Regions from separate parts of the Comamonas sp. Z1 genome, predicted to be linked through region 1. Evidence: predicted binding sites of a transcription regulator. Region 1 holds the regulator's gene; each other region holds the start of a gene.
What was found. Region 1 encodes sigma-54, which starts transcription at its own class of promoters, with help from an activator protein. Its sites were predicted from a motif close to TGGCANGNAANCTGCTTT; they were not measured.

Region 1 (7,872 bases):
GCGGCTGGGGATTGTCGCCATGCGGGTTCCAGCCCGAGGCAGCAATCATGGCCGCGGCCAGGGTTTCCTTGAGCGGGGCATCGCCCTTGTCCTCGCGCCAGCCGCGCTTGAACAGCGCCTCGCCCGAGGTGTCGATATAGATGGTCGCGCCGTCGGTCGTCAGGTGCAGGTGCACGCGCACATCGGGGTGGTGGGTCTCCACGCTGGGACGCACGCCGTTGCGCTTGGCGCGAAAACGGTCGGCGATCGCGTCCTTGACCTTGAGCGCCGCAAAGTTCAGGCTGGTCAGCGGGCTGTGCTGGGCCGTGACCTCGATCTTGAAGGTTTCCTTGGGCGTGAACCAGATCTCCCAGGCCACCTCGCTGGCGGCACGGTACAGATCGTTCTCGCTGCGGTACATGGTGTGCGACAGCTCGATCAGCACGCGCTGGGCCAGACGGCTGTGCAGATTGAGCAGCATGGCATCGCGCCACATGCCGCGCAGCATGACGCCGCCCCGGCCCACGAGCAGATCCTGCCCGCTGGCGCCGGTGATGGCGTGGACCTCGTCGGCCAGAAAGCCCTCGACGCCGGCGGCGCAGGGCAGAAACAAATGCAGTTGGTTCATAGAAATCAGTGCGCGCCAGCAACGGCGCAGGCGCCGGACGCTCACGGGAGCCTGTTGTGCGCTTTACAGGGCATAAGCATACGCGCTAGGCCTTTTCCGGTGCCCGCGCACGACAAGCGTTGCTCTACAGATGCTCGCAGGACCCAAGGCATGATGCCAGGCCAAGGAGCAATGACGACATGGAAGAAATCAGCTGGAACGACTTTATGAAGGTGGAGCTGCGCGTGGGCCGCGTGCTGCAGGCCGAGGTCTTTGCCGAGGCCCGCAAACCCGCCTACAAGCTGCTGGTGGACCTGGGTCCCGAGCTGGGCCAGCGCAAGTCCAGCGCGCAGATCACCGAGCATTACCAACCCGAGGAGCTGATAGGACGGCTGGTGGTGGCCGTGATCAACTTTCCGAAGAAGCAGATTGGGCCCTTGATGAGCGAATGTCTTGTGACCGGTTTTCACGACGCCACGGGAGCCGTGGCCCTGTGCGTGCCCGACAAGGAGGTGCCGCTGGGCACACGCCTGCTGTGATCGGCATATTCAGAGGCAAAATGGCCGCCAGCCATTCTCCTGCCTATGGATACTGCTATGAATATCAGCTTCAACCCGCTGGTGCGCGTGCGCACCGTCACCGCCTTTGTCAACCTGAGCGCCGATGAGGCACAGTGGCAGGCCGGCCTGACCCAGGCCAAGCAGCAATGCGATGCCGTGGCCGATGCCATCGAGGCCCGGGGCTATCAGGTGCAGTCCATCCGCATTGTGAGCAACCCGTTCGGCGAATACCTAGACGTCCACGGCATAGACAGCGCCCTCGCCGGCCTGCAGCGCATTGCCGAAACGCTCAAGGCCATCAACACTGGCAAACGCCGCATCCGCTTTGCCGTGGGCGAAGCGCGCAATGCGCAGGAAGTGGCGCTGCTGCCGCAGCTGATTGCCGCCTATGGCGACCTGTGCAATGCCTGCGTGAACATCGATCTGGATGAACATGGCTTTCTGCAGACCGACTTGCTGGCCCACAGCGTGCAGGCGATTCAGCAAATCGCGCGCACCACGCCGCGCGGCGAAGGCAATTTCAACTTCACAGTCAATTTCAACTGCGCGCCCGGCATTCCCTATTTCCCGGCCAGCTACCACCGCGGCAAGCACCACGGCGCCCTGGTGCTGGGCCTGGAAACGCCAGACCTCATGGTGGCTGAACTGCAGGAGCTGCAGCAGCAGCGCCAGCAGCTCGATCACGCGGCGTGGTTCAAGCTCGCATTCGATCGCCTGAGCCAGACCCTGAACGAGCATGCCACTGCCATCCAGCGCTGCGCCGACGGCGTGACGCTGGCCGAGGGCTGGCATATCGCTGGCATGGACACCTCGGCCGCGCCATCCAAGTCCTGCGCCTCCATGGTCGATGTCTACCAACTGCTGGGCGTGCCCTATTTCGGCGCCAGCGGCACGGTGGAAGCCTCGGCCCTGCTGACCCGCGTCTTCAAATCGGTCAACGGCGTGACACAGATCGGCTTCAGCGGCCTGATGCTGGCCGTGACCGAGGACCAAGGCCTGGCCCAGGCCAGTCTGAATGATGAATTCGATATCCGCGCCCTGCTGACCTACAGCAGCGTCTGCGGCATCGGCCTCGATACCGTGCCCGTGCCGGGCGACAGCAGCGCCGAGCAGATCGCTGCCGTCATGCGCGATACGGGCACCATGGCTTTTCGCCTCAACAAGCCGCTGACGGTGCGCCTGTTCCCCGTGCCGGGGCTCAAAGCGGGCGACACAACGGCCTTCGAGAGCGCCGATCTGTGCAACTGCGCCGTACTGGCCCTGCCTTGAGTATCTGATCCCGACCGGCTGCTGCGCTTGGCCGTCAAGCGCCGGCAGCTATTGCTTTTGATATTCCCCTACCCCGGTTCTGTTTGACCTGCCCCCATGGTGGCCGCCGGGGTGCCCCCGGTAAAATTGGCCCTTATGGCAAAAATTATCGTTCTGGCACTGGTGCTGCTCTTCTTTGGCTGCGGGCTGTACATGCATCTGCGCGGCAAGGTGCGCCACAAGGTGGTCAAGCAATTGTTTGACCACTCCACGTTCACAGCGCCGTTCAACGTCTTCATGCTGATGTTCAGCAAGGTGCCGCGCACGCCCTATCTGCCCACCAGCACCTTCCCCGAGCTGGCGCCGCTGCAGGCCAACTGGCGCGAGATCCGCGAGGAAGCCGTCAATCTGCAAAAGAACATGCAGATCAAGGCCGCCGCCAACAACGACGACGCAGGCTTCAACTCCTTCTTCAAGACCGGCTGGAAGCGCTTCTACCTCAAGTGGTACGGCGACGCCCACCCTTCGGCCATGGAGCTGTGCCCCAAGACCACGGCCCTGGTGAAATCGATTCCCAGCGTCAAGGCCGCCATGTTTGCCGAGCTGCCGCCCGGCGCCAAGCTCAATCTGCACCGCGACCCCTATGCGGGCTCGCTGCGCTATCACCTGGCCGTGCTGGCGCCCAACGACGACCGCTGCATGATCGAGGTCGACGGCCAGCCCTATAGCTGGCGCGAAGGCGAAGGCGTGATCTTCGACGAGACCTTTATGCACTGGGCCGAGAACCGCTCGGAAGGCAACCGCATCGTGCTGTTCTGCGATGTGGAGCGCCCCATGACCAATGGCTTTGCCCAGTGGCTCAATCACTGGCTGGGCAAGAACGTGGTGGCCGCCGCCAGCTCGCCCAACAACGAGGGCGATCCGCGCGGCATGATCAGCAAGCTGTTCAAGATCTCGTTCTATGCGGGCAAGTACCGCCGTGCCTTCCGCGACTGGAATCCGACCTTCTACAAGATCCTCAAGTTCGGCCTGATGATCGGCGTGCTGGTCTGGTTTATCTGGTGGTTGGTTTCTTGATAACCCCCTGAGGCACTACGCGCCTTCCCCTTGCCGGGCGCCCCCAAGGGGGACGGCAGCATCGCCGCAAGGGCGGCTCTTGCTCGCTGCCCCTTGCTTGAGGAATGCCTTATCAAGGCTCCCGCCCTAAATACAGAACAAGAAAGCCGCTGTGTGATGCATCAGCGGCTTTCTTGTTTCTGCGGTGCCCTACAGCGCCTTGCGCAGCGTGGTCGTGGGTATCTTGAGCTGCTCGCGGTATTTGGCGACGGTGCGGCGCGCACACTCAATGCCCTGCTCCTTGAGCATATCGGCCAGCTTGGCGTCCGACAGCGGCTTTCTGGCATCTTCGGCATCGACAAACTGTTTGATCAGCGCACGCACGGCCGTGCTGGAGGCACTGCCCCCGGTTTCCGTGCCCAGGCCCGAGCCGAAGAAATACTTGAGCTCGAAAGTGCCCTGGGGCGTGGCCATGTACTTGGCCGTGGTCACGCGGCTGATGGTGGACTCGTGCAGGCCCAGCGTGTCGGCGATATCGCGCAGCACCAGCGGGCGCATGGCCAGCTCGCCATGCACAAAGAAGTTCTTCTGCCGCTCCACGATGGCTTCGGAAACACGCAAGATGGTGTCGAAGCGCTGCTGGATGTTCTTGATGAACCAGCGCGCCTCCTGCAACTGCTGCTGCAGCGCCGCATGGCCGTCGCTGTTCTTGTGGCGGCGCAGCACGCTGGCATAGATGTCGTGCACGCGCAGACGCGGCATGACCTCGGGGTTGAGCTGCACGGAGAAGTCCACCCGGCCCGAGCCGGCCCGCAGCGGGCGCACGATGACATCGGGCACCACGATATGGCGCTCCACATCGACAAAGCGCCGACCCGGACGCGGCTCCAGCCTGGCGATCAGGGCCATGGCTTCGCGCAGCTGTTCCTCGCGCGCGCCGCACAGGCTGGTGAGCTTGCGCAGATCGCGCCGCGCCAGCAAGTCCATGGGCTGCGCGCAGATGGCCTGCGCCAGCAGCAGCCGGTTCATATGCGCCTCGGTCGTGCCCTCGTCCTCGGCCGTGCGGATCAGATCGCGCAGCTGCAGTTGCAGGCACTCGGCCAGATCGCGCGCGCCCACTCCCACGGGCTCCAGGCTTTGCAGCAGCTTCAGCGCAATGGCAAAGTGCTGCTCCAGCTCCTCGCGCTCTTCCAGGTCGTCGCCGGCCAGGCTCTGCGCCAGCTCCTGCAGGGAATCCTCGAGATAGCCGTCGTCGCTGAGCGACTCGATGAGAAAGCGCAGCGCCGCCATGTCCGCCGCGCCCAGATGCAGGCTCAGCGCCTGACGGTGCAGAAAGTCGGTCAGGCTCTGGTGCTCGCGCGCCAGATCGATGGCATCGGTTTCGTCGTCGCCATCGCGGTTGCGCGTGGAGCTGCTGGCCGAGGGCGTATCCCACTCGCTGCTGGATTCGCCGCCCCATTCCCCGTCCTGGCCGTCCATGCCCTCGGCCTCCCAGTTCAGCGTTTCAGGGGTTTCGGGGCTTGATGTCTCCGCTACCGTTTCAGTAGCTTGTTGCGCTTGCGATGCATCCCTTTCAACATGAATACCATCTGAAGTACTGTATTCACTGGCGCTAGTAGCTACATCTACAGGAGCATCTCCCGCAGTTTCTGCCTCATCGCCCGCACGTTCCAGAAAAGGGTTGTCGACCAGCATCTGCTCGACTTCCTGCGCCAGCTCCAGGGTGGAGAGCTGCAGCAGCTGAATGGATTGCTGCAGCTGCGGCGTAAGCGATAAATGCTGCGAAACGCGTAGCGAGAGACCTGGCTTCATCGAGGCGCGGCCCCCAGACAATCATTGCAAACGCGCGCAGTGCTATGGGTTTGCCGCCGGGCTGCCCCAAGGCAAACCTCGGCGCTGCCGGTCAGGGTCCCTTCCGGGGGCAGCGACCACACAAAGTGAGGGAGCGTGGGGGTCATCACATTCTGAAATGTTCGCCCAGATAGACGCGGCGCACATCGGCGTTCTCCACGATCTCCTCGGGCGTGCCTTCGGCCAGCACATGGCCGTCGCTGATGATGAAGGCGTGGTCGCAGATGCCCAGCGTCTCGCGCACGTTGTGGTCGGTGATCAGCACGCCGATGCCGCGCTCCTTGAGGAAGCCGATGATGCGCTGGATCTCGATCACCGCAATCGGGTCGATGCCTGCAAACGGCTCGTCAAGCAGAATGAAGCGCGGTTGCGTGGCCAGGGCGCGGGCAATTTCCACGCGACGGCGCTCACCGCCGGACAGCGCCAGCGCCGGCGACTGGCGCAGATGCTCTACGCGCAGCTCCTGCAGCAAGCCCGTGAGGCGCTTTTCGATCTCGCCCTGCGTCAGCGTCTTGCCCTGCTCGTCCTTTTGCAGCTCCAGCACGGCGCGCACATTGTCTTCCACGCTGAGCTTGCGAAAGATGGAGGCTTCCTGGGGCAGATAGGACAGGCCCAGGCGCGAACGCTGGTGAATCGGCATGCCGCCCACTGGCTGGCCGTCGATGAAGATCTCGCCGCCGTCGCTGCGCACCAGGCCCACGATCATGTAGAACGATGTGGTCTTGCCCGCACCGTTGGGGCCGAGCAAACCGACCACCTCGCCTTTTTGCACGGACAGGGACACATCCTTGACCACCTTGCGGCTGCCGTAGGACTTGGCCAGATGCTTGGCCTCCAGGCGGCTGTCGGACTCGCCGCTGCGGCTGCTGGAGAAAGTCGGCTCGCTCATTTCTTCTCGTCGGCTTTCTCACCGCCCAGCGTCATGCTCTGGCGCAGCTGCGTGGCAGGTGTTGCAGGCTTAGGCTGGGCTCCCGGCGTTCCATCCTTGGGCGCCATGATGGCGCGCACACGGCCACCCTGTCCCACGGAGGAGCTCGGCAGGCCGCCACTGGTCTTCTGGCCATCGACGGTATAGACGTCGGTAATGTTGTTGTAGACGATGATGGAGCCCGTGACCTGATCGCTGAGCTGACCGCCACGGTAGCGGCGCATCTCGCCACGACGGATGAACTTGACGATATCGGCCTTGCCGTCGTACTCGATGACTTCGCCTTCGCCCTCGATGAACTCCTCGGGCTGACCGGCCACGGTATCGCGCTTCTGGCGGAAGAAGGCACGCTTGCCGGCCTCGGCCTTGATCACACCGTACTGATAGCCCTCGGCGTCCTGCCGCACATCGAGCTGAGCACCGCGCAGCACGATGGAGCCCTTGGTCATCACCACATTGCCAGTAAAGACACTGGTCTGCTGCAGCTCGTCATGACGCAACGCATCCGCCTCGATATTCATGGGCTTGGCGCTGTCGGCTTTTTCGGCATGGGCAATGCCGGTCGCTGCTGCCAGGGCGCAGGCCAGCGCAAGAGGTAGGAGTGTTTTTTTCATGGAAGGCACGTTTCTTGCATCCATTGTAGTCATTCCCTTTTTGCAACTTGCGTAAAAAACACCCACAAAAAAGCCCGCACGACGGCGGGCTTGTTGGGCGTCAAACGTCACTGACGTCTGCCGGCTGATCTCAGGCCTTGCGGCTGGAGGCGACCAGCGCATTGACCACGCGCAGCACATTGTCCATATTGCCGGCCTTGGTGCCGTCCGTGTAGTAGCGGCCGGCCACACCCATGGCGGGCACGCCTTCCACGTCATATTCGTTTTGCAGCTGAGCGGCCTTGCGCGCCTGGTTGGCCACGGTGAAGGAGTTGTAGACTTCCTTGAACTTGGCCAGATCCACGCCCTGCTTGCCGACCCAGTCAAAGATGGCGTCGTCGGTCTTGAGCAGATTGCGATCCACGTGGATGGTGCGGAACACCTTGGCGTGCAGCTGGGGCAGCAGGTTCATGCCCTCCAGAGCGTAGTAGAGCTTTTGCTGGGGCACGAAAGAGGCATTGAAGGCCACGGGCACGCGGCGCACCACCACATCGGCAGGCTGGGTCTTGGCCCAGGCTTCGAACTGGGGCTCGAAGGCATTGCAATGCGGGCAGCTGTACCAGAAGAACTCGACCACCTCGACCTTACCGGCCGGCGCGCTCACGCTGGCGGGCTTGCCGAGCTTGATGTAGTCCTTGCCTTCCTTGGGCGCAGCGCCCTGGGCCCAGCTGGAGGAGGCACCCAGACTCAGGGCACCGGCAGCAGCTGCCGAGGCAGCCAGAGAGAATTCGCGACGTTTCATCTAAACAAACTCCTGTATCAGGTCTGCAGTATCAGAGCCAACAGGCCCAAAAAAGTTCAGCTTTGTCAAAACTACCAATGGCACAAGCCAGAGGCCTCAAGCAAGGGCTGCCTCGCACCTAAGGTGCCCTCGTTCCGAGGGGAAGGCGCTCCGCGTCTCAGGGCCTTGTTATCTGGCCGCGCGCACCAGAGTCGAGTCCACGCCCGCACCGTCGAGCTTGCCCTTGAGCTGCTCGGCGTCGTCACGCT
Region 2 (7,872 bases), on a different contig from region 1:
TGATGGACGGCATGAATATCGTCGGCGACCTGTTCGGCGCCGGCAAGATGTTCCTGCCCCAGGTGGTCAAGTCCGCACGCGTGATGAAGCAGGCCGTGGCCCACCTGGTGCCCTATATCGAGGAAGAGAAGCGCCAGCAGGAAGCGGCGGGCATGGACGTGACCAGCAAGGGCAAGATCGTCATCGCCACCGTCAAGGGCGATGTGCACGACATCGGCAAGAACATCGTCACCGTGGTCCTGCAGTGCAACAACTTCGAGGTCATCAACATGGGCGTGATGGTGCCCTGCCACGAGATCCTGGCGCGTGCCAAGGCCGAGGGCGCGGACATCATCGGCCTGTCGGGACTGATCACTCCCAGTCTCGAAGAGATGCAGTATGTGGCCGGCGAGATGGACAAGGACGACTACTTCCGCATCAAGAAGATTCCGCTGCTGATCGGCGGCGCGACCTGCTCGCGTGTGCATACGGCCGTGAAGATTGCCCCCAAGTACGACGGCCCCGTGGTCTATGTGCCCGATGCCTCGCGCTCGGTCAGCGTGGCGCAGAGCCTGCTGGGCGACGGCAAGCAGGCCTATCTGGACGAGCTGAGCGCCGACTACGACAAGGTGCGCACCCAGCATGCCAACAAGAAGAAGACGCCGCTGTGGACGCTGGAGCAGGCCAGAGCCAATGCTGCCGTGGTGGGCCATGCGCCTGTGGTGCCGCGCACCCTGGGCCGCCGCGTGTTCAAGAACTTCGACCTGGCCGAAATTGCCCAGTACATCGACTGGGGCCCGTTCTTCCAGACCTGGGATCTGGCGGGTCCCTACCCGGCCATCCTCGACGATGAGGTCGTGGGCGTGGAGGCGCGCAAGGTGCTGGCCGATGCCAAGCTCATGCTGCAGAAGATCATCGACGGCCGCTGGCTGCAGGCCAATGGCGTGATGGGCCTGTTCCCCGCCAATCGCGTGGGCGACGACATCGTGTTCTACACCGACGAATCGCGCAGCCAGGTGCTGACCACCTGGTACGGCATGCGCCAGCAGACCGAAAAGCAGGCCGTGGACGGCCCGGATGGCCGACCCGTGATGCGCCCCAGCCGCTGCCTGGCCGATTTTGTGGCCGCCAAGGAGTCGGGCATTGCCGACTATGCCGGCCTGTTTGCCGTGACCGCCGGCATCGGTGCCGAGAAGAAGGACAAGGAATTCGAAGCCGCGCTGGACGACTACAGCGGCATCATGTTCAAGGCCTTGGCCGACCGCCTGGCCGAAGCCTTTGCCGAATGCCTGCACCAGCGCGTGCGCAAGGATCTCTGGGGCTATGCCGAAGACGAGAACCTGAGCAACGAGGAGCTCATCAAGGAAGCCTACAAGGGCATTCGCCCCGCGCCCGGCTACCCTGCCTGCCCCGATCACACGGCCAAGATCGACCTGTTCAAGGCGCTGCAGGCCGATGAGATCGGCATGACGCTGACCGAGAGCCTGGCCATGAACCCCGCATCCAGCGTGAGCGGCTTCTACATCGGCAACCCCGAGGCCAGCTACTTCAACGTGGGCCAGATCGGCGAAGACCAGCTCGCCGACATGGCCCAGCGACGTGGCATGGATGTCGAGGAGCTGCGCCGCTATCTGGCGCCGAATCTGGGCTGAACCAGCTTCGAGATCGCACTTCGCAAATGAAAAAAAGCCAGGGTCGACCCTGGCTTTTCGCTTGGGGCGCGGTGCTCAGAGGCGTTGCTTGAGCACGGGGGCGAGCGTGGCACGCAGTCGGTCGCCGGGCTCCTCGGTCTCGGTCGCACGGATTTCCAGCGAGCGTTCCACCATGCCTATATGTTCCAGCAGCAGCGCCTTGGCACCCTCGGTGTCGCCGCGTTCCAGGGCGGCCACGATGCGTTCGTGCTCGGCGCAGGACTGGCTGGCGCTGTGCGTGGATTGGTAGAGCGTGGCAGCCAGGGTGGTGCGTGCCGTCAGATCGCGCAGCGTGTCGGCCAGCAGCCTGTGGCCCATCTGTTCGGCCAGGCAGACATGGAAATCCGCAAGCAGGAAGGCGCGCGTAGCGCTGTCCGCGCCGGCAATGGCTTTCTGCTCCTGGGCGATATGGCGGCGCAGCCTGGTGATGACGCGCTGCAGTGGCTTGCCGGCCTCCTGCAATATGCCGGTCTCGATGATCCGCCGGGCAGAGAATGCATCCATGGCCTCGGCAGCTGAGGGCTGGACCACGTACCAGCCCCTGCGGGCCTGGACCTGGACAAAGCCGCGAGCCTGTAGCTGCATCAGCGCTTCGCGCACCACGGTGCGGCTGACGTCGAAATTTTTGGCAAGCTCCTGCTCTCCCAGCCGCTCCCCGGGGGCCAGTTTCTGGGCCAGGATGGCTTCGACGACGCGTTCCGCGATGTGCTGTGGAGAGGCAGGAGTCATTGCTTGGTTCAGTGGCTGGAGTGAGGGATGGGGACTACGACAGGCGGCACGATAGCAGATGCATGGTCTTCTTCTTCGGTCAGTGGCTCGGCCTTGCCGTCAAGTACCGCATGGGCACGTTCGCGGTCGATGTCTCCCTCCCAGGCAGCAATCGCCACGGTGGCCACGCAGTTGCCGATCAGATTGCCCAGGGCGCGCGCAATGCCCATGAACCAGTCCACCGACAGCACCAGCACCAGGCCGATCGCAGGGATGGCGGGAATGGCATGCAGGGTGGCTGCCAGCACCACGATGGCCGAGCCCGGTACGCCGTGTGCGCCCTTGGAGGTCACCAGCGCGATGGCCAGAATGGTCAGCAGGTCGGACATGCTGATCGGCGTGTTGGTGGCCTGGGCGATGAAGACCGCAGCCAGTGTGATGTAGATGGAAAACGCGTCCAGGTTGAACGAGTAGCCGGTGGGAATCACCAGGCCTACGGTGGAGTCGCGCACACCCATGTTGCGCAGCTTGGCCATGATCTGGGGCAGCACGCTGTCGGAGGAGGTGGTCGCGAAGACGATGGTCAGCTCCTCGCGCAGATAGCGCAGCAGCTTGATCAGGCTGAAGCCCGACAGGCGCATCACCAGACCCAGCACCACGAACACGAAGATCAGCACCGAGACGTAGAACAGCGCCACCAGCATGCCCAGCTGCTTGAGCGAGCCTATGCCGTATTGGCCCACGGTGAAGGCGATGGCGCCCAGCACGCCCAGCGGTGCCAGCTTGATGATGATGCCCATGACCTTGAACAGAGCCATGGACAAGGCGTCCACCAGCGCGGAGACGGGCTTGCCGCGTTCTCCCAGCATGGTCAGCGCGCAGCCGAACAGCACGGCGAACAGCAGTACCTGCAGCACGTCGCCCTTGGCGAAGGCTTCCACCACGGTGGTGGGAATGAGCTTCATCAGGAAATCCACCGTGCCGCCGCTGGTCAGCTTGTCGGCATTGCTGGCATAGGCCGCCATGGCCGAGGCATCGAGCTTGCTGGTGTCCACGTTCATGCCCACGCCGGGCTCGAAGACAAAGGCCAGCACCAGGCCCATACCCAGGGCGATGGTGGTCAGAACCTCGAAATAGATCAGGGCCTTGACGCCCACGCGGCCTACGCGCTTGAGGTCGCCTGCACCGGCAATGCCGTGCACGACCACGCAGAACACCAGTATGGGGATGATCATCTTGATGAGCTTGATGAAGCCATCGCCCAGGGGTTTGAGTTTCACGGCCCATTCAGGGGCCAGTAGTCCGGCGAGCACACCCAGTATGAGTGCGATCACCACCTGTCCGAACAGTGATCTGACAAAGCGGCGCATAGTCGTCTTTCGCAAGTTGTGGAATCTTGTATGCAAGTTGTCTGCAACTTGCATACAAGAATGTAGGCAAGCGAAAGGCGTGCCAGCAGAGGGTATTCCTGCAGATTTGTGTAAATTAGGGGAGGATCAGCCCTGACTTTCACGTATGAAATAAAAGGGCGTTCCGCCTTGGTGCGAGAGGGGGCGCCAGTGTGCACGCGCGTGGTGCGCGGGCTTTGGGCATGCCCAAAGCCAGGGCATGGCGCTTACAGCAGCGGGCTCAGGGCGCCCAGCAGGTTGTCCCAGATGCGCTTCCACCAGGGAGCCGAATGCACCTGTGCCAGCGTCACCACATCGGATTCGTGCAGATAGCTCTGTTGCCGATGCCGGATGGCCTCGGTGATGGCTTCGTCGTGCAGCAATACATTGTTTTCAAAGTTCAGGTCAAAGCTGCGCAGATCCAGATTCGTGGAGCCGATCAGGCTGACCGATCCGTCCAGACACAGGGTCTTGGCATGCAGCAGGCCGGGGCGGAATTCGTGGATATGGACGCCGGCGCTCAGCAGCCGCCAGTAATGGCTGCGGCTGACGGCACCGACTATCCATGAGTCATTGCGGGCGGGCAGGATCAGTGTGACCTGCACCTGGCGCAGCGCGGCGGCGCACAAGGCATCTAGCACCGTGCTGTCGGGTACGAAGTAGGGGGTGGAGATCACGACCTCGCGCTGCGCACAGGCCAGCAGGCTGGCAACCAGCTGGGGTGTAGAGCGTGCTCTTTCCGTCGGCCCTTCGGCAATCGCAACGGCATGGAAGCCGTCGTCAGCGGCAGCGCCGGCCTCGGTCTCGGCCTCGGTTGTCGGTGGTGCAAGGCACGCATCGGACTGCGCCCAGTCGCTGGCAAAAGCCTGCTGCATCTGCATGACCACCGGACCCTGCAGGCGCAGCATGATGTCCACCCAGGGGGCATAGCGAGCCTTGATGCGAAAGCCTTCGTCGGCGCAGTTCTGGCTGCCGCAATAGTTGATCCTGCCGTCTATGAGCGTGATCTTGCGGTGGTTGCGCAGGTCGATGCGGCTGGTTAGCATGACTTTGAGCAGATTGCTGATGGGCAGGGCAATCGCCAGGTGCACGCCGGCCTGCCGCATCTGCTGCCACAGTGGCGAGCGCGTCAGTGCGCGCGAGCCCAGACCGTCGACCATGGCCCGGCAGGTCACGCCGCGCTGCGCGGCACGCATCAGGGCATGGGCCACATCGGTGCCGGTGCTGTCGTCCAGCCAGATGTAGTACAGCACATTGATCTCGTGGCGCGCGGCATCCATGTCGGCCAGCATCTGCGCACGGGCATGCGCGCCATCGCGCATGAGCTCGGCCCTGTGGCCGGGCAGCGGCGCAAAGCCGTTGATGGACGAGGCATAGCGGAAGGCCGGCAGCCATTGATCGGGAATGGCGGGTCGTGCCTGCGACATGGGGCCGGGTGCGGACGCAAGGGCGCTGCCCCGGGTCTGACAGAACTCGCGCACATTGAGCCTTCTGCGGCCAGGTACACGGCCCAGGGCCACTTCCCCAAACAGGTAGTACAGCAGGCAGCTCACATAGGGCAGCAGCACGATGACCATGAGCCAGGCCAGCCGCACATCGGGCCGCATGTCTCTGCGCAGCAGAATGCGCAGGCCGAAGCCGGCAATCAGCAATACATGAAGAGTCAGCAGCAGCCAGGTCATGAATCAGTGCAGCAACGATGGACCTTGTCGAGCATAACGGGCTCAGGCCTGAGCACAAGCTGCCCGTCGTGGTTCTCATGAAACAGGCGCAAAGACCTTGATGGGTCAACGCATGCTGCTATCCATCATGAAGCATCGACAGATCGGCATGGCACTGGCATGGAACCTGCTTCCTTTTTTTGTCAAAGCAAACAAGCAGGGGGAGTGCATGGAAATGGTGCCATTGACTGCCATCGACAAGGCAGATACCGGTTGGGTCATGGTCGCGTCGGCGCTGGTCTTGCTGATGACCTTGCCGGGCATTGCCCTGTTCTATGCGGGGCTGGTGCGGCGCAAGAATGTGGTCAACACCATGGTGGCCGTGTTTGCGGTGGCCTGCGTGGTCACCCTGACCTGGTTCGGCCTGGGCTACTCGCTTGCGTTCACCGCCGAGTCTGCCTGGCTTGGCAATCTGGGACGAGCCTGGTTTGCCTCGCTGCACTTCGATGGCCGGCGCAGCGTGATCTCGGTCAGCCATCTGGCACCGCATCTGCCCGAGGCGGCCTATGCCCTGTTCCAGGCCGCATTCGCCATCATCACCACCTCGCTTATCGTGGGGGCCGTGGTAGAGCGCATGCGCTTTGCGGCCCTGCTGGTGTTTGCCGCGCTGTGGAGCGTGGTGGTCTATGCGCCGGTGGCCCACTGGGTGTGGGAGAGCGGGGGCTGGCTGAACCAGCTCGGCGCACTGGACTTTGCCGGCGGCGCCGTGGTGCATGTGAATGCGGGCGTGGCGGCACTGGTCTGTGCCTTCATGATGGGGCGCAGGCGCGGCTACGGAACCGAGCCATTCGAGCCGCACAGCCTGGGCTGGACGGCCATGGGCACGGCGCTGCTGCTGTTCGGCTGGTTTGGCTTCAACGCGGGATCGGCCCTGTCTGCCGATGGGCGTGCAGCGCTGGCCTTTGTGGTCACTCTCGTGGCGGCCTCGGCCGCCGGGCTGGCATGGATGGTGGTGGAGTGGCTGGTGCGCGGGGCTCCGACCTTGCTGGGCCTGCTCTCGGGCATGGTGGGCGGATTGGTGGCCATCACACCGGCTGCCGGCTTTGTGCAGGTGGGCAGTGCGGTGTGGATAGGCTTGATTGCGGGCGCAGTCTGTTTCTGGGGCGCAACCTGGCTCAAGCGCCGTCTCGGGGCCGACGACTCGCTCGATGTGTTCGGCGTGCATGGCGTGGGCGGCATTGCGGGCTCCATCCTCACGGCGGTGTTTGCCGACCCCCTGATTGCGGGCACAGGCGCCACGGTGATGAACCAGTTGATTGCCGTGGCAGCGGTGGCTGCCTACAGCGGTGCAGCCACGGCCGGGGTGCTGGTGCTGATCCGTCTGCTGATCCCTTTGCGTGTGGATGCCGTGCAGGAAATGGAGGGCCTGGATATCAGTCTGCATCTGGAGCGTCAGCACTAGTGATCCATCAAAGACAGGAGCGGTGTATGGAGGACAGCGATCGAGTGGCGGTGGCCGCACATCTGCATGTGGTGCTGCGGCGCAAGACGGGCCGGGTGACCGATACCGAATGGATGGCCTGCAACCAGGCCTATGCACAGGCCATGGTGGCTTTTGCGCTGGAGCATGCGCGAGAGCAACAGGACGAGGAGCTGGCGCGCCTGGCCCGGCGTCTGCAGGGCAGCTGGAGCGGCGACAAGCCCCGGCATGCAGCGCCTGCCGAGACTGCGCAGAGCGACAGCTCGGTCACCACCAAGGCCGCCGAGATACTGCGCACCTCGGCACGCTATATCGGCGGGCTGCGCTGAGGCACAAGCAGGACCTGAGGCCGGGACGGCACCGGCGCTCAGGCCGATGCCGGCAACGAGCCCGGTCTATTGCTTTTTCAGCTCGGCGATATAGGCTTCGCGAGCCTTGACGCCAGCAGCAGTGAAATCGGTGAATACGCCGTCAATGCCCAGGCGGTAGTAAGCGAGGTATTCCTGTGCAGGGTCACCCTTGAAGATGCCAGCCAGGCGGCTGGCCTCGCTGCGGAAGGTAAAGCTGTGCACCACCAGTCCTGCCTTGTGCGCATTGGCGATCAGGCCCGTGTCTTTCAAGGTGTTCACATCCTTGAGGCCTGCTCCGTCCTTGTAGGGAACGACGGAATGGGCCAGCACCTGGGGTTTCCAGGGGCCGATGCCGTCGGCATAGGTCTTGATCTCGGCCAGGCCTGCCGGCGTCTGCATGACCGCGAAGGTGCGCGCATCGCCTGCCAGCGTCCAGCTGTAGGGGCGGCCGCTGATGAAGGTCCATTCGTCGCTGGTGATGTAGCCGACCGAGCCGTCCCTGAAGTTGTAGTCATTGCCGTCGATCAGCTGCACGCCCTTGGCCTTCATGCCCGCCCTGCGCAGATACTTCAGGCTGTCGGGGTCGAAGCTCTGGATGTAGATGGGCGCGTCCTT
Region 3 (7,872 bases), on a different contig from region 1:
CATCGGTCAATGCCGGAGCTTCGGTCAAAGGCGTTGCCGCAGTGCCTGGCACGGACATGGATGCCGCCTCAGGCAGATTTGCCCTAGACTGGTCCAGGCCCACACCACTGCTCAATGCGCCGGCAAAGACTGCTGTGCTCACCGGTGCAGAGCTGCCCAGCACTTCGGGCGGCAAGTCCTTGAGTGCAATCTGCTGGGCCGGAGCCATGACGGTCAACCAGTGGCAGATGTTTTCCAGCTGGCGCACATTGCCCGGGAAGTTGAAGGCCTGCAGGCGGCTCATGGCGGCCGTGCTCATGCGTTTGGGCTCAACCCCCAGCTGACGCGCGCTTTGCTGCAGGAAATGCTGGGTCAGCATGGGCACGTCTTCCTTGCGCTCGCGCAATGCAGGCAGGCGCAGACGGATCACATTCAGGCGATGGAACAAGTCCTCGCGGAAAGCTCCGTCCTTGACGCGCAGCTCCAGATCCTGGTGCGTCGCCGCAATCACACGCACATGGGCCTTGACGGCCTGATGTCCGCCAACCCGGTAGAAATGACCGTCGGAGAGCACCCGCAGCAGACGCGTCTGCAGCTCGAACGGCATGTCTCCGATTTCATCGAGAAACAGCGTACCGCCTTCGGCCTGCTCGAAACGCCCCCTGCGCTGGGTCTGCGCGCCGGTAAAGGCGCCGCGCTCGTGGCCGAACAGCTCGGACTCCAGCAGATCTTTCGGAATGGCTGCGGTATTGATGGCCACAAACGGTCCGCCGGCAACCGGAGAATGCTTGTGCAGTGCCCGTGCCACCAGCTCCTTGCCGGCACCGGACTCCCCGGTGATCAGCACCGTGACATGACTCTGGCTCAGTCTGCCGATGGCGCGAAACACGTCCTGCATGGCAGGTGCCTGACCCAGCATTTCCGCCTGCACCGGAGCCTGCACATCGGCCACCTCCTCGCGCTGGCTTTCCTCGACTGCGCGCCGGATCAACTCCACGGCCTTGGGTACGTCGAAGGGCTTGGGCAGATACTCGAAGGCCCCACGCTGGAACGCCGAGACGGCACTGTCCAGATCGGAATAGGCCGTCATGATGATCATGGGCAGTCCGGGCTGCTGCGCCCTGACCTGCTCCAGCAGCTCAAGGCCCGAGCCGCCGGGCATGCGTATATCGCTGACCAGCACCTGTGGAGCCTGACGCTCGGGATCGCTGTTGTCCACATCAGCCAGGGCCTTGAGCACATCACGCGGCTGGGTAAAGCTGCGAATGGGCCAGCCTTCACGCCCTAATGCCTTTTCAAGCACAAAGCGGATGGAAGGGTCGTCGTCCACAATCCAGATTGGCTTCATTCGTGCAACATCCTTCCCTTCTTCTGCATATTGATAATGTCAGGCTTTATGGCAGCGGTATCAGGATTCGGAAATCCGTCCTCCCCGGCTGGCTCTCGCACTCGATCAGGCCATGGTGACGCTGCACAAAGGTCTGAGCCAGCGTCAGCCCCAGGCCGGATCCGCCGTCTCTGCCGGAGACCAAAGGATAGAAAATCCGCTCCTTGATGGCATCTGGCACGCCTGACCCGTTGTCGATTACATGCAATTCCAGTGCCAATCTGTAGCGCTCGCGCCCCAGAGTGACCTGTCTGGCCACACGCGTCTTCAGAATGATCTCGGCATCGCCCTCTGCAATGCGCCGCCCCAGCGCCTGTGCCGCGTTCTGAACGATATTGAGCAGAGCCTGTATCAGCTGTGCGCTGTCGCCTCTGAACTCGGGAATGGAAATGTCATAGTCGCGCGTGATCTTGAGCCCCTGAGGATGCTCGACCAGCACCAGCGAACGCACGCGCTCGCAGACCTCGTGGATGTTGACGTCGCCCACCTCATGCGGGTGGCGATGCGGAGCCAGCAATCTGTCCACCAGCGCCTGCAGGCGATCGGCCTCGTGAATGATGACCGTGGTGTATTCCAACAACTCGGGCGTGACCAGATCCATCTGCAGCAACTGGGCCGCGCCGCGAATGCCGCCCAGCGGATTCTTGATCTCGTGCGCCAGATTGCGGATCAGTTCCTTGTTCGCCAGCGCCTGCTCTCGGATGCGCTCCTCGCGATCCTGACGGGCCTGCTGCTCCAGCGGCCACATCTCCACCATGACATGACCGGCCTTCTCGGCCAGCGAAACTGCTGCGTGAATCGGCAAGGGCTCCTGCCCCAGGCGCAGCAGGCTGGCCTCGAAGCGCAGCGCAGCAAAGTCGTTGGAACGGGCGCCGCTGAGCGCCTTGTCCAGCAAGGCTGGCTCGGCAAAGCAGGTGGCGAAGTCACTGCCCACCATGATGCGGCGCGACTGGCCCAGGGCGTTTTCCAGCGCCGCGTTGACGAAGCGCACCATGCCGTACTCGTCAAGCACGGCAATCAGGGTGCAAAGCCAGTCCAGCGACTGGTAGCCGTGAGCATTGGCCTGATCCGGATCAGGCCTGGAGATATCGGGGAGCGGGGCTGCAGTGGAACTCATTCGATAGACCAAAAATGACCAGCCCCAGGGGCCGGATTAATTGACCGCAGGCAGCCGGTCCAGCTCTCGCCTGATGCCTGCGATATCACTTTCCTGGCGTGTGATATCGGCCTTGAGCTTGGCCACCCGCTCCGGGTAGCCCTGAGGGTTGCGCAACTCCAGCGCCGTGCGCACGGGGTTGCCATCGTTGTACTCCGCCTTCAGCTCGGCCAGTCTGGCCTGGGCCTTGTTCAGCTCGCCTTGTAGGATGGCTCGTGCATCGGAGTCACGCGCTTTCTGCGCGGCACTGTCGCTGCGGGCCGGGGCCGGCGCGCTCGATGCAGAGCTACTTGCCGGCTTGGGCTTGGCCGCAGCCGCAGCGGCATTTCCACCCGAGGGCCTGGTGCCGTGAATCACCGTCACGCCACTGCCATCGACCGGCTTGCACCCTTTGGCCTTGGCCTGCGAAACATTGTTGGTGTACTCATTGCCGCAGCGGTAGATCACATCCTGGGCAGAAACCAGCCCGGATGCAAGACACAGCAACGACAACACATAAAACTTCTTCATTCGGTCCTCTCAGGCAGACGGCGGCCGCAAGTCCGCAATACCCTGAGTATCGCTCCAAGCCCGCGGCTTTTATTGACTACTTGACCGCCACCAACCCGTTTGGTTCCTTTGCTGCCATGCCCGCCGCAGCGGGCGCTCAATAAAAAAGGCGGCTTGCGCCGCCTTTTTTGACCTCTGCTTTACAGCGAGAAGTACATATCGTATTCGACAGGGTGCACCGACTGGCGATAGCGAGTCACTTCGCCCATCTTCAGCTCGATGTAGGCATCCAGCATGCTGTCGGAGAACACACCGCCCTTGGTCAGGAACGCACGGTCGGCGTCCAGGGCTTCCAGAGCCTGATCCAGGCTGTGGCAGACGGTAGGCACCAGCTTGTCTTCCTCGGGAGGCAGGTGGTAGAGATCCTTGGTCGCGGCTTCGCCGGGATGGATCTTGTTTTCCACGCCGTCCAGGCCGGCCATCAGCAGAGCTGCGAAACCCAGGTAGGGGTTCATCAGAGGATCGGGGAAGCGGGCTTCCACGCGACGAGCCTTTGGATTGCTGACGTAAGGAATACGGATGGAGGCCGAGCGATTCTTGGCCGAGTAGGCCAGCTTCACGGGCGCTTCGAAGCCGGGAACCAGACGCTTGTAGCTGTTGGTGCCGGGGTTGGTGATGGCGTTCAGCGCACGAGCATGCTTGATGATGCCGCCGATGTAGTACAGGGCGAAGTCGGACAGGCCGGCATAGCCGTCGCCGGCAAACAGGTTCTTGCCATCCTTCCACACGGACTGGTGCACGTGCATGCCGGAGCCGTTATCGCCAGCGTAGGGCTTGGGCATGAAGGTTGCCGTCTTGCCGTAGGTGTTGGCCACGTTCCAGATGATGTACTTCTGCAGCTGTGTCCAGTCGGCACGCTCGACCAGGGTCGAGAAGCGTGTGCCGATTTCGTTCTGACCGGCGCCGGCCACTTCATGGTGGAACACTTCGACAGGGATGCCGACCGCTTCCAGCAGCAGCGACATCTCTGCACGCATGTCCTGAGTGCTGTCGACAGGAGGAACGGGGAAGTAGCCACCCTTGACGCGAGGACGGTGACCACGGTTACCGGTTTCGAACTTGGTGCCGGTGTTCCAGGGAGCCTCGTATTCTTCGATTTCGAAGAAGGGGTTGTGAGGCTCTGTCCCCCAGCGCACGCCGTCGAAGATGAAGAATTCGGGTTCGGGACCGAAGTAAGCGGTATCGCCCAGGCCGGAAGCCTTCAGATAGGCTTCGGCACGCTTGGCGATGGAGCGGGGATCGCGGTCGTAGGCCTTGCCATCACCGGGTTCGATCACATCGCACTGCAGAATCAGTGTGGTTTCTTCGAAGAAGGGATCGATATTGGCAGTGTTGGGATCGGGAACCAGCTGCATGTCCGAGGCTTCGATACCCTTCCAGCCGGCAACGGAAGAACCGTCGAAAGCATGGCCCGAGGCGAACTTGTCCTCGTCGAAGTGCGACACGGGCACGGTCACGTGCTGTTCCTTGCCGCGGGTATCGGTAAAGCGCAGGTCCACGAACTTGACCTCGTTATCCTGCACCATCTGCATCACGTCTGCAACGGTCTTCGCCATTAGATCTCTCCTGCCAACTTTGGCTGATCAAATAAAGAATGAATAGTATCTAGCAGTTTGCGTGCCAACTCGAACTCGGCGCCTCACAACAACATCTGCGCACCGAAACCGAGCCTTGGTGTAAAGATATTCGGCACAAGACATAAGCACTTACCAGAGCTGTATCTGCAAACTGCACCAAACAGACGCGCATTGTCTCACTGCCAGAGCAAGCCTCACAACTGCACCATCTTGGTGAATAAAAATGCACCAAGATGGTGCATTTTTGAAATAAGATTGTTTTTGGTGCATGACGCCTGATTCGCCCTGCTACAGACGCTTATCAGCGAGCCACCGAAGCTGCACCATCCGAATCACCTGCACCAGGTGCAAACGGGACCTGCGGGTCGGCAGCACTTGGGATGGTCTGCGCCCTCATTTGCTCCAGCGCCGCCAGGCAGAAGTGAGCGAACCACAGTGCAGAGAAGGCAAACACCAGCGCATAAATCCAGATCGCAATCGGAACCAGAATCCAGAAAGCGGCCAGGAACAGCAGCCCGGAAATCCAGACCACACCAGGTGCTGCGCCCAGATAGCCGCAGATCACCCCCATCAGAATGAGCGACATGCGGTGACGGGCAAACAGGGCCCGGCGCTCGTCCTTGCTGGCATGCTCGGACAAGGCGTCAAATGCCATGACCCTATAGGTAAGCCAGCCCCAGATCAAAGGCGCCACCACCAGCATCAGCGGCGGGAACACCCATAGCGGCAGAGTGACAAACAAGGCCAGCAGCGCAATCAACGTGGAGCCGCCCGACCAGACTAGGCTGGCCACGGTAGAGCCGCCATGCTTTTTCTCCAGCCCGACAAAGCGTTTCTCGGCCACCAGCTGCGTCAGCACAGGCGCCATGAACAGGCCCACCAGCAGCAAAACCAGCACCACGAGTACAGGCATTGCTCCCAACACAACAAAAATGGAAGCCACCACCTCCGAGGCATACCCAAGGCCCAGCCCTTGCAGCCATAGCCACAAGGAATGCAGCCAGCCCACCCCATCAAGCAGGCTTTGCACCTTGAGGACCGCATCGGCCCAGAAGAAGTAACCAAGAAGCCAGGCCATCAAGGCCATGGCCAGCAGCGGCAAGAGTGACCAGACAATGACCCGCTTATGCAGGCAATACGCCATGGCACGCCAAAAAGAGTCGAGTAGCAAGCTCATGCTGGCAAGCATACTCAAGGATTGACTTATGCGCGACCCATCAATCGCAGGACAGCCAGCCACTGCTGCGCCCAGAAGCCACGGCCATAGTCGCGCAATTGACCTTTTGCATTCGCTTGCACCTGATCGCGAATACCCGTGGGGTCATAGCGCAGATCAAAGTTGGCCGTGCCAAACAATATGTCCCACCAAGGCAGCAATACGCCGAAATTGTTGCCATGCACCTTCTTGTTGCGCACGGGCGCCATGGGTTCGTGGCCGATACCGATGGCGTGGTGGCGGCGGTGAAAGCGTGGACTGATCCACAGGCGCTCGCCCAGCTGGCCAAACCAGATGCGCACGTTGGCATGCTGAAAGCTCTCGCTGAGCTGGGTCAGGGCCACGATGGCCACGAACTGCCCCGGAGCCACGCCAATCAGCTGTGCCACCAGCACGATGATGGCGTCATGGATCACGTCGTCTAGCAGGTGATTGCGGTTGTCGCTCCACACCGTCATCTGGCGCTGCGAGTGGTGCACGGCATGCAGCTTCCACCACCAGGTAAAACCGTGTTGGCCTCGATGAATCCAGTACTCGACCAGATCGAAGACGACCAGATACATCAACAGGCTGACCCAGGCATTGTCCGTCACGCCCGGCCAAAGGTCGTCAAGGTGAAAGCCCGGCAAGCCCCAGACATGAAGCTGGCCCATGAGCGAATTCCACAGCGGCTCCGTCGTGAAGAACAAGGCCAGCCTGAACAGTCCCAACCGATGAATCAGCGTATAGAGGATGTCCACACGAATCGCCTGACGGTCCATCACGGGCTCGACCGGCCTCCAGCGCTGCAGCGGCACGATCACCGCGACCATGACCGCTATCTGTAGCAAGCCCACCAGCAGCCAGCCTGTGGCCGTGTAGCCATCTTCAAGCAGGTTCGCCATGCCGAAATGGAACAGAAACGGCTGAACCACGCCTTCAAACAAGCGTTGCTGCGCCTCTCCAAACATCTGAACCAACCAATCCACAACTCACTCCTCTTGCAGCACTCAGCGGTGCTGCGCAATCCAGCCCTGGTACGCCGGATGCTCGGCCAGCGTACGAAAGCAAAAACCCTTATCCAGCAGACCGACGATCAGAGGCTCCAGCACCGCCGGGGCCCAGGGATCCTGGCGCGACCAGATGCCGAGGTGGGCCAGCAAGATATCGCCGCCACCTATGTTTTTGAGTGCCTGGGCCAGCAAGCGTTCATTCGGATATTTGTCGCTGGGCAGCTCGTCGCCCAGAAAGCCTGCCGGCGCCCAGCCCACATGCTGAAAGCCACCCTGCTGCGCTGCGGCAATCAGCGCGGGCGATGTCTTGCCGCCCGGCGCCCGATACAGCGGCAAGGTCTTGCGACCCGTGATCTGCGCCAGCCTCTGAGCGGAGCGGGCAATCTCCTGGCGGTATTCATCGGCAGATACCACAAAGCTCTGACCGGCTCTGGGCCCGGCCGAGGGCTTGACCTTGAAGTGCGTGACCTGACCCGAGGCCTTGTCGCGGATATCGGCCAGCCAGTACATATGGTCGAAGGTATGGGATGCGAGCTGGTGACCTTCATCGGCACGCGCCTTCCACCAGGGCGCCCAGAAGTCGCCCAGACTGCTGCTCCCCTCCTTCGTGGCCTCATTGGCCGCAAAGAATGTGACGGGAACCTTGTGCTTTTGCAGCACCTGGGCGACAAGCTGGGCTATGCCCATATGCCCGGTGTCGAAGGTCAGGTAGACCGCCTTGGAGCAAACGCCTGAAGCCATCTTCTTTGCAGCTTCGGCAGCAAAGGCTGGAACGGCAGACAGGCCGCCGACCAGCGAGCCGAGCATGAAACAACGTCTTTGCATCCACCCTCCTTGAGGTGGTCAACACGGAGACCAAGCCATCCCTGCCGTTTCGATGCAGCAGGGACAAGCACCTTAGCGCGCGGCGTGGGACAGCGTCCAGACACCGTGAGGCGACTTGCCCACATTGACCTGATTGACCACCTTCTTCTCCACCGTGTCGATCACCGACAGCTTGCGCGCCCAGCGCGAGG

Region 2: the regulator sigma-54 is predicted to act here: its motif matches at 5,604-5,621, upstream of FSY45_RS13415 (ammonium transporter).
Region 3: the regulator sigma-54 is predicted to act here: its motif matches at 4,677-4,694, upstream of glnA (type I glutamate--ammonia ligase).

The regions. Positions count from the first base shown of each region.
Region 1 covers NZ_VOQT01000002.1:662,004-669,875, forward strand. The annotation lists gene FSY45_RS06475 (class I SAM-dependent RNA methyltransferase) at 1-607, opposite strand, end outside; gene FSY45_RS06480 (tRNA-binding protein) at 787-1,125, shown strand; gene FSY45_RS06485 (DUF711 family protein) at 1,183-2,415, shown strand; gene FSY45_RS06490 (aspartyl/asparaginyl beta-hydroxylase domain-containing protein) at 2,551-3,471, shown strand; gene FSY45_RS06495 (RNA polymerase factor sigma-54) at 3,661-5,262, opposite strand; gene lptB (LPS export ABC transporter ATP-binding protein) at 5,408-6,190, opposite strand; gene lptA (lipopolysaccharide transport periplasmic protein LptA) at 6,187-6,843, opposite strand; gene FSY45_RS06510 (thiol:disulfide interchange protein DsbA/DsbL) at 6,974-7,624, opposite strand; gene FSY45_RS06515 (SPOR domain-containing protein) at 7,793-7,872, opposite strand, start outside.
Region 2 covers NZ_VOQT01000006.1:132,296-140,167, reverse strand. The annotation lists gene metH (methionine synthase) at 1-1,631, shown strand, start outside; gene FSY45_RS13430 (GntR family transcriptional regulator) at 1,707-2,399, opposite strand; gene FSY45_RS13425 (C4-dicarboxylate transporter DctA) at 2,408-3,748, opposite strand; gene cls (cardiolipin synthase) at 3,994-5,448, opposite strand; gene FSY45_RS13415 (ammonium transporter) at 5,657-6,889, shown strand; gene FSY45_RS13410 (hypothetical protein) at 6,916-7,236, shown strand; gene FSY45_RS13405 (glycerophosphodiester phosphodiesterase family protein) at 7,303-7,872, opposite strand, start outside.
Region 3 covers NZ_VOQT01000009.1:23,457-31,328, reverse strand. The annotation lists gene ntrC (nitrogen regulation protein NR(I)) at 1-1,327, opposite strand, end outside; gene glnL (nitrogen regulation protein NR(II)) at 1,374-2,483, opposite strand; gene FSY45_RS16475 (hypothetical protein) at 2,520-3,032, opposite strand; gene glnA (type I glutamate--ammonia ligase) at 3,212-4,627, opposite strand; gene FSY45_RS16465 (EI24 domain-containing protein) at 4,950-5,837, opposite strand; gene FSY45_RS16460 (sterol desaturase family protein) at 5,852-6,832, opposite strand; gene FSY45_RS16455 (polysaccharide deacetylase family protein) at 6,854-7,681, opposite strand; gene FSY45_RS16450 (YncE family protein) at 7,754-7,872, opposite strand, start outside.